DNA from 2 places in the Serratia sp. Nf2 genome. Region 2 is predicted to be linked to the other one. Evidence: predicted binding sites of a transcription regulator. Region 2 holds the regulator's gene; the other holds the start of a gene.

Region 1 (3,385 bases), on a different contig from region 2:
TCTGATGCCGGGCGTTTCACTGCGCATCGGCGATCAGGACAATCGCGGCCGTTACTGGGACGGTTACGACTGGCGCGATCGCGACTGGTGGCAGGGTCATCAGGGGCGCTATCTCGGCGACCGCAGCCGTCGCGGTTACTACTGGGACGGCTATCGCTGGCGCGACCGCGACTACTGGCGCAAACACTATTACTATCATGAAGGGCGCTATCGTAAATACGACAAGCATTACGATAAGCACCATTGGAAGAAAGAGAAAAAGCACCACCACGATCATGACCGCGATCGCTGGCGCCGCCACGGCGATGACGACCGCGATTAACGGCGACGGGCCGGCACCATGCCGGCCCGCGTTTTTTTTCCTACAGCACGCTACCGATCAGCAGATAGCCGTTCAATCCCACCACCACCAGCACGATCAGCTTGCCCAGGTTTTGCACCACTGGGCCGTTGACCATTTCCCCCATCAGCGCCCGATTGCCGGTGAAAGCCAGCAGCGGCACCAGCGCCAGCGCAATGCCGAAGCTGAGCAGCACCTGGCTTAGCACCAGAATGCGCGTCGCGTCCATCCCCAGCATGATGACGATAAACGATGGCAGCATGGTCACCGCGCGCCGCAGCCACAGCGGAATATGGAAATGCACGAACCCCTGCATAACCACCTGCCCCGCCAGCGTGCCCACCACGGTGGAAGAGAGGCCGGCGGCCACCAGGCTCAGGCCGAACACGGTGGCAGCGGCTTGCCCGAGCAGCGGTTGCAGCGTCAGGTAAGCCACGTCGAGATCGGCGATGCCGCTGTGGCCGCTGAAATGAAACGCGGCAGCGGCGGTGGCCATCATCGCCAGGTTGACGAAACCGGCAATGGTCATGGCCACGGCGACGTCGACCTTGGTGGCGGCATAGCGCTCCGCCTTGTCGTGCTCGCCGCCGATTTGGGTGAGCGACGAATGCAGGTAGATCACGTGCGGCATGATGGTGGCGCCCAATACCCCGGCGGCCAGAAATACCGCATCGCCGTTAGGCAGATCGGGCAGCGCCATGCCCTTCAGCAGCGGCGCGAGCTGCGGCTGGGAGAATGCCAACTCGACGATATAAGCGGCGGCGACGAACAGCAGCAGGCCGCCAATCACCCGCTCCAGCGGCTTTTGACCGCGTTTTTGCAGCATCAAAATTAAAAAGGTGGCGATACCGGTCAGCACCGCGCCCTGCAACAGGGACACGCCGAGCAGCAGCTTGAAGCCGATCGCCGCACCGATAAATTCGGCCAGATCGGTCGCCATGGCGATGATCTCCGCCTGCACCCAATAGGCCCACACCGCCGGCCGCGGAAAGCGATCGCGAATATGCTCGGCCAGGTTTTTTCCGGTGGCGATGCCCAGCTTGGCGGACAACAGTTGGATCAGCATCGCCATCACGTTGGCCCAGACGACCACCCACAGCAGGCTGTAGCCGAACGAGGCGCCGGCCTGGATGTTGGTGGCGAAGTTACCGGGATCGATATAGCCGATAGCGGCGATGAAGGCGGGCCCCATCAGCGAGAGTTTGATTTTTCTGGCGGAGCGCCCGGAGGTGGTTTCAACCACGCGACTGTTCAGCATATGTTGAACCCTTACTGAAATTACGTTTATCTCCACTCTATATAAATGATAATAATTATCAAGCGCATTTAGAGCGGTAAAACTTATCTCTGTAATAGCCAACATTAACGGTTTTATCGAAGGGTTCAGCGCTGAGCTTACCGATTTCCGTGCTTTTCTGATGAGATTTTGGCTGCAATACCCCTGAAAGACAGGTTAGCACAAGAATACGAATTTCCTATTGCTGCTTTAACGTCTTGATTTTTTATGCTTTTGCGTAACACTTTAGGAGAACTCCCGCTATGATTTTCCATATTTGCAATAGAAGTCTCGTTTTTAAACGTAGCGTTACATAAAATGACAGCCGAAATTCAGCCTGCCTCAAATTTGGAGCAAACATGTCCCATATTGCGCACTTTGCGTTGGCGATAGTGGTGGTGGCGATCCTGGCCCTGTTGGTGTGCCGCGATCGTAAAAGCATCCGCATTCGCTATGTTATTCAACTACTGGTTATCGAAGTACTGCTGGCCTACTTTTTCCTGCATTCAGAAGCGGGTTTGGGCTTCGTAAAAGGATTTGCCGCGCTGTTTGACAAACTGCTCGGGTTTGCGGGACAAGGGACTGATTTCGTATTCGGCGGCATGGGCGACAAAGGCCTGGCGTTCTTCTTCCTGAAGGTGCTGTGCCCGATCGTCTTCATTTCGGCGCTGATCGGTATTCTGCAGTACATCAAGGTGCTGCCGTTCATCATCCGCATTATCGGTACCGTGCTGTCGAAAGTGAACGGCATGGGCAAGCTGGAGTCGTTCAACGCCGTCAGCTCGCTGATCCTGGGCCAATCCGAAAACTTCATCGCCTACAAGGATATCCTGGGCAAGATGTCGGAAAAGCGCATGTACACCATGGCGGCGACCGCGATGTCTACGGTTTCCATGTCCATCGTCGGCGCCTACATGACCATGCTGGACGCCAAGTTCGTGGTGGCGGCGCTGGTATTGAACATGTTCAGCACCTTTATCGTGCTGTCGCTGGTCAACCCGTACGACACCAATAAAGAAGAAGAGCTGCACCTCGGCAACCTGCATGAAGGCCAGAGCTTCTTCGAAATGCTGGGTGAATATATCCTGGCCGGCTTCAAAGTAGCGATTATCGTTGCCGCGATGCTGATCGGCTTCATCGCCCTGATCGCCGCGCTCAACGGTGTGTTCAGCGCCATCTTCGGCCTGAGTTTCCAGGAAATCCTCGGCTACTTCTTCTATCCGTTCGCCTGGATTATGGGGATTCCTAAACACGAAGCCCTGCAGGTTGGCAGCATCATGGCCACCAAGCTGGTTTCCAACGAGTTCGTGGCAATGATGGAGCTGCAGAAAGTGTCTGCCGAGCTGTCGCCGCGCAGCCTGGGGATCCTGTCGGTGTTCCTGGTGTCCTTCGCCAACTTCTCCTCCATCGGCATCGTGGCCGGTGCGATCAAGGGCTTGAACGAACACCAGGGCAACGTGGTGTCGCGCTTTGGCCTGAAGCTGGTGTACGGCTCTACGCTGGTCAGCATCCTGTCCGCTTCCATCGCGGGTCTGGTACTGGGCTAAGCCTCGAACCGACTGCGATAACAAGGCGCCTGCGGGCGCCTTTTTTGTTGGCTGGCATTCGGCGAAGATGAAAAAAGAAAAGCAAAAAGCCGACCCTAAGGTCGGCTTTTCAAATGGTGGTGGAGCTAGACGGGATCGAACCGTCGACCTCTTGCATGCCATGCAAGCGCTCTCCCAGCTGAGCTATAGCCCCACAAAAGTGGTACGCTTTGACCGGCGTTA
Region 2 (3,385 bases):
GATCCCCGGTTTGCCTGAGCTGACGGAAGTCGGTGGCCAGCGCTGCCACGATCTGAGCGAAACCACCTGCCTGCTGCCGCAGTACGGCCAAGGGCCGGACGTCTACGGCGGCTTCTTCAGCCGTCAGGACTATATCGACATCATCAGATATGCCCAGGCGCGCCAGATTGAAGTGATCCCGGAGATCGACATGCCGGCACACGCCCGCGCCGCGGTGGTCTCGATGGAAGCGCGCTATAAAAAGCTGCATGCCGCCGGGAAAGAGCAGGAGGCCAACGAATTCCGCCTGGTGGATCCGACCGATACCTCCAACACCACCTCCGTGCAGTTCTTTAACCGCCAGAGCTACCTGAACCCGTGCCTGGATTCTTCCCAGCGTTTTGTCGACAAGGTGATCGGCGAGATCGCCCAGATGCATAAAGAGGCCGGCCAGCCGATCAAGACCTGGCACTTCGGCGGCGACGAAGCGAAAAACATTCGCCTGGGCGCCGGCTACACCGACAAGGCGAAACCGGAGCCGGGCAAAGGCATCATCGATCAGAGCAACGAAGACAAGCCGTGGGCCAAGTCGCAGGTGTGCCAGACGATGATCAAAGAAGGCAAGGTGGCCGACATGGAGCATCTGCCGAGCTACTTCGGCCAAGAGGTCAGCAAGCTGGTGAAGGCGCATGGCATCGACAGAATGCAGGCCTGGCAGGATGGCCTGAAAGACGCCGAGAACGCGAAGGCGTTCGCCACCTCGCGCGTGGGCGTCAACTTCTGGGATACCCTGTACTGGGGCGGTTTCGATAGCGTCAACGACTGGGCCAACAAAGGGTATGAAGTGGTGGTTTCCAACCCGGACTACGTCTATATGGACTTCCCTTACGAGGTGAACCCGGACGAGCGCGGTTACTACTGGGGCACCCGCTTCAGCGACGAGCGCAAGGTGTTCAGCTTCGCGCCGGACAACATGCCGCAGAACGCGGAAACTTCGGTCGACCGCGACGGCAACCACTTCAGCGCCAAGAGCGACAAGCCGTGGCCGGGCGCCTACGGGCTGTCCGCTCAGCTGTGGAGCGAAACCCAGCGCACCGATCCGCAGATGGAATACATGATCTTCCCACGCGCGCTGTCGGTGGCAGAACGCGCCTGGCACCGCGCCGGTTGGGAACAGGACTACCGCGCAGGCCGCGAATACAAAGGCGGGGAAACCCACTTTGTCGATACCAAGATGCTGGAGAAAGACTGGCTGCGCTTCGCCAATATCCTGGGTCAGCGTGAACTGGCCAAGCTGGATAAGGGCGGCGTCGCTTACCGTCTGCCGGTGCCGGGCGCACGCGTAGCGGGCGGCAAGCTGGAGGCGAATATCGCGCTGCCGGGATTGGGCATCGAGTACTCCACCGACGGCGGCAAGCAGTGGCAGCGCTATGACGCCAAGGCCAAGCCGGCGGTCTCGGGTGACGTTCAGGTGCGGTCGGTCAGCCCGGACGGCAAACGCTACAGCCGCGCCGAAAAGGTCTAAGCCCGGTGCAACGGCCTGCTGTCCTGGCGGCGGCCGTATAACGAAGGGGGAATGCGTTCGCCCGCGCGTGTCGGCGTAGGGCGGACGTTGTAGTGAGAGGAGTACGTGGAGTCGCTGTGCCGCTGCAATTGTGATATTTCATGACATGATTTTCCCCCGGCTTGTCCGGGGATTTTTTTGCCCGTTGCACGGAGGGCATAAAAAAACCGCCTCGGTGTGAGGCGGTTTTTCATAGCCGGTCAGGCTTATTTCTTGTCGTGCAGCGTTTCGTCTTCGCGGCAGTCACCGGTTTCACAGTGGCCGTACAGGTACAGGCTGTGGTTAGTGAGCTTGATGCCGTGCTGCTTGGCGATATCACGCTGGCGCACTTCGATGGATTCGTCGCTGAATTCGATCACTTTGCCGCAGTCCAGGCAAATCAGGTGATCGTGGTGATGTTGTTGGGTCAGCTCGAACACGGACTTGCCGCCTTCGAAATTGTGACGTGTCACAATGCCCGCATCGTCAAACTGGTTCAGTACGCGATAAACCGTTGCCAGCCCGATCTCTTCGCCCATATCAATCAGTTTTTTGTACAAATCTTCCGCACTGACGTGATGGCATTCCGGATTTTGCAGTACTTCCAGGATTTTGAGTCGCGGAAGCGTGACTTTTAAGCCGGCCTTCTTCAATGCGATGTTGTTGTCGGTCATGCGAATTCAGTCCTGTTACTATGCTAATCAAGTTGAGGCGTACTCGCCTGTGGCATCGGTCGGCACAAAGAGTTAATGCGTCTCATTATAGAACCGGTTGTACTAAATGGAAACCGCCGGTTGTTAACAAAGATATAATTGCACTATTGCATGTTTTGCATGCAACGCCTTGATGGATGGGATAAACCGATATCTCAGTCTACCGTGACGGGGTGGGAAGTTACAAATCTGTAGCTTCTATCGCAGCAATCCCTGCTGCCGATGACGGCCCTGTGGGCACACTATGCACTTTACAGGGCCTTTGTTCAACCTTTCGCCAGTGCCGGGGCTTAGCCGACGATATCGGCCAGGCTCAGCTCTTCGACGATCTGTTTGACCCAGGCGTCGACGCGCTCGTTGGTCAGCTCCGGCTGACGGTCTTCGTCGATCGCCAGACCGATGAAGTGGTCGTCGTCCGCCAGGCCCTTGGAGGCCTCGAAGTGATAGCCTTTGGTCGGCCAGTGGCCCACGATGGCCGCGCCGCGCGGTTCGATAATGTCGCGGATGGTGCCCATCGCGTCACAGAAGTATTCCGCGTAGTCTTCCTGATCGCCGCAGCCGAACAGCGCCACCAGTTTGCCGTTGAAGTCGACTTCTTCCAGCGTCGGGAAGAAATCATCCCAGTCACACTGCGCTTCACCGTAGTACCAGGTCGGGATACCCAGCAGCAGGATATCGAACCCTTCCAGGTCTTCTTTGCTGCTTTTAGCGATGTCATGCACTTCAGAGACGTCGTCGCCAAACTGTTTCTGGAGAATTTTCTGGATCATTTTGGCAATGTTTTCGGTATTGCCAGTGTCGCTGCCAAAGAAAATGCCTACAGTAGCCATATCGCGTATAACCTTTAAATTCAAGTAATTGCATTACTCGACGCCGGCACTGACGCCGCTGACGCCGATTAAAATGATGCCATGGCAAGAGCCTTTCGCCTCCGGGGCGGGCGCCGACAGGCGCAGTCTCTTACCGGTAAATGCGTATCATGCCAGAAAGTGGCGCCGGGGTTTTATCGCATTTATGCGATGCCGGAGAATGAAGAAAAGCGTGGTCGATCCGGCGTTGTCCTTAACGCCGCGCCGCGCGTGCGGCCGAAGAGATCAATGTTCCGGCTGTTCTTCCGCCAGTTGTGCCAACAGCATCTGCTCGATGAGTT

Evidence for each region. The regulator Fur, encoded in region 2, represses iron uptake genes when iron is present. The targets are predictions, from matches to a motif close to ATAATAATGAGAACNACTATCAA.
Region 1: a site for Fur is predicted at 1,638-1,660, ahead of C9411_RS17630 (Nramp family divalent metal transporter). Genes of this name have one in related genera too.

The regions. Positions count from the first base shown of each region.
Region 1 is NZ_PYTW01000008.1:58,604-61,988, reverse strand. It holds gene C9411_RS17635 (DUF2502 domain-containing protein) at 1-322, shown strand, start outside; gene C9411_RS17630 (Nramp family divalent metal transporter) at 363-1,598, opposite strand; gene C9411_RS17625 (NupC/NupG family nucleoside CNT transporter) at 1,976-3,163, shown strand; tRNA gene C9411_RS17620 (tRNA-Ala) at 3,281-3,356, opposite strand.
Region 2 is NZ_PYTW01000005.1:319,362-322,746, forward strand. It holds gene C9411_RS13890 (beta-N-acetylhexosaminidase) at 1-1,504, shown strand, start outside; gene fur (ferric iron uptake transcriptional regulator) at 1,750-2,196, opposite strand; gene fldA (flavodoxin FldA) at 2,526-3,065, opposite strand; gene ybfE (LexA regulated protein) at 3,330-3,385, opposite strand, start outside.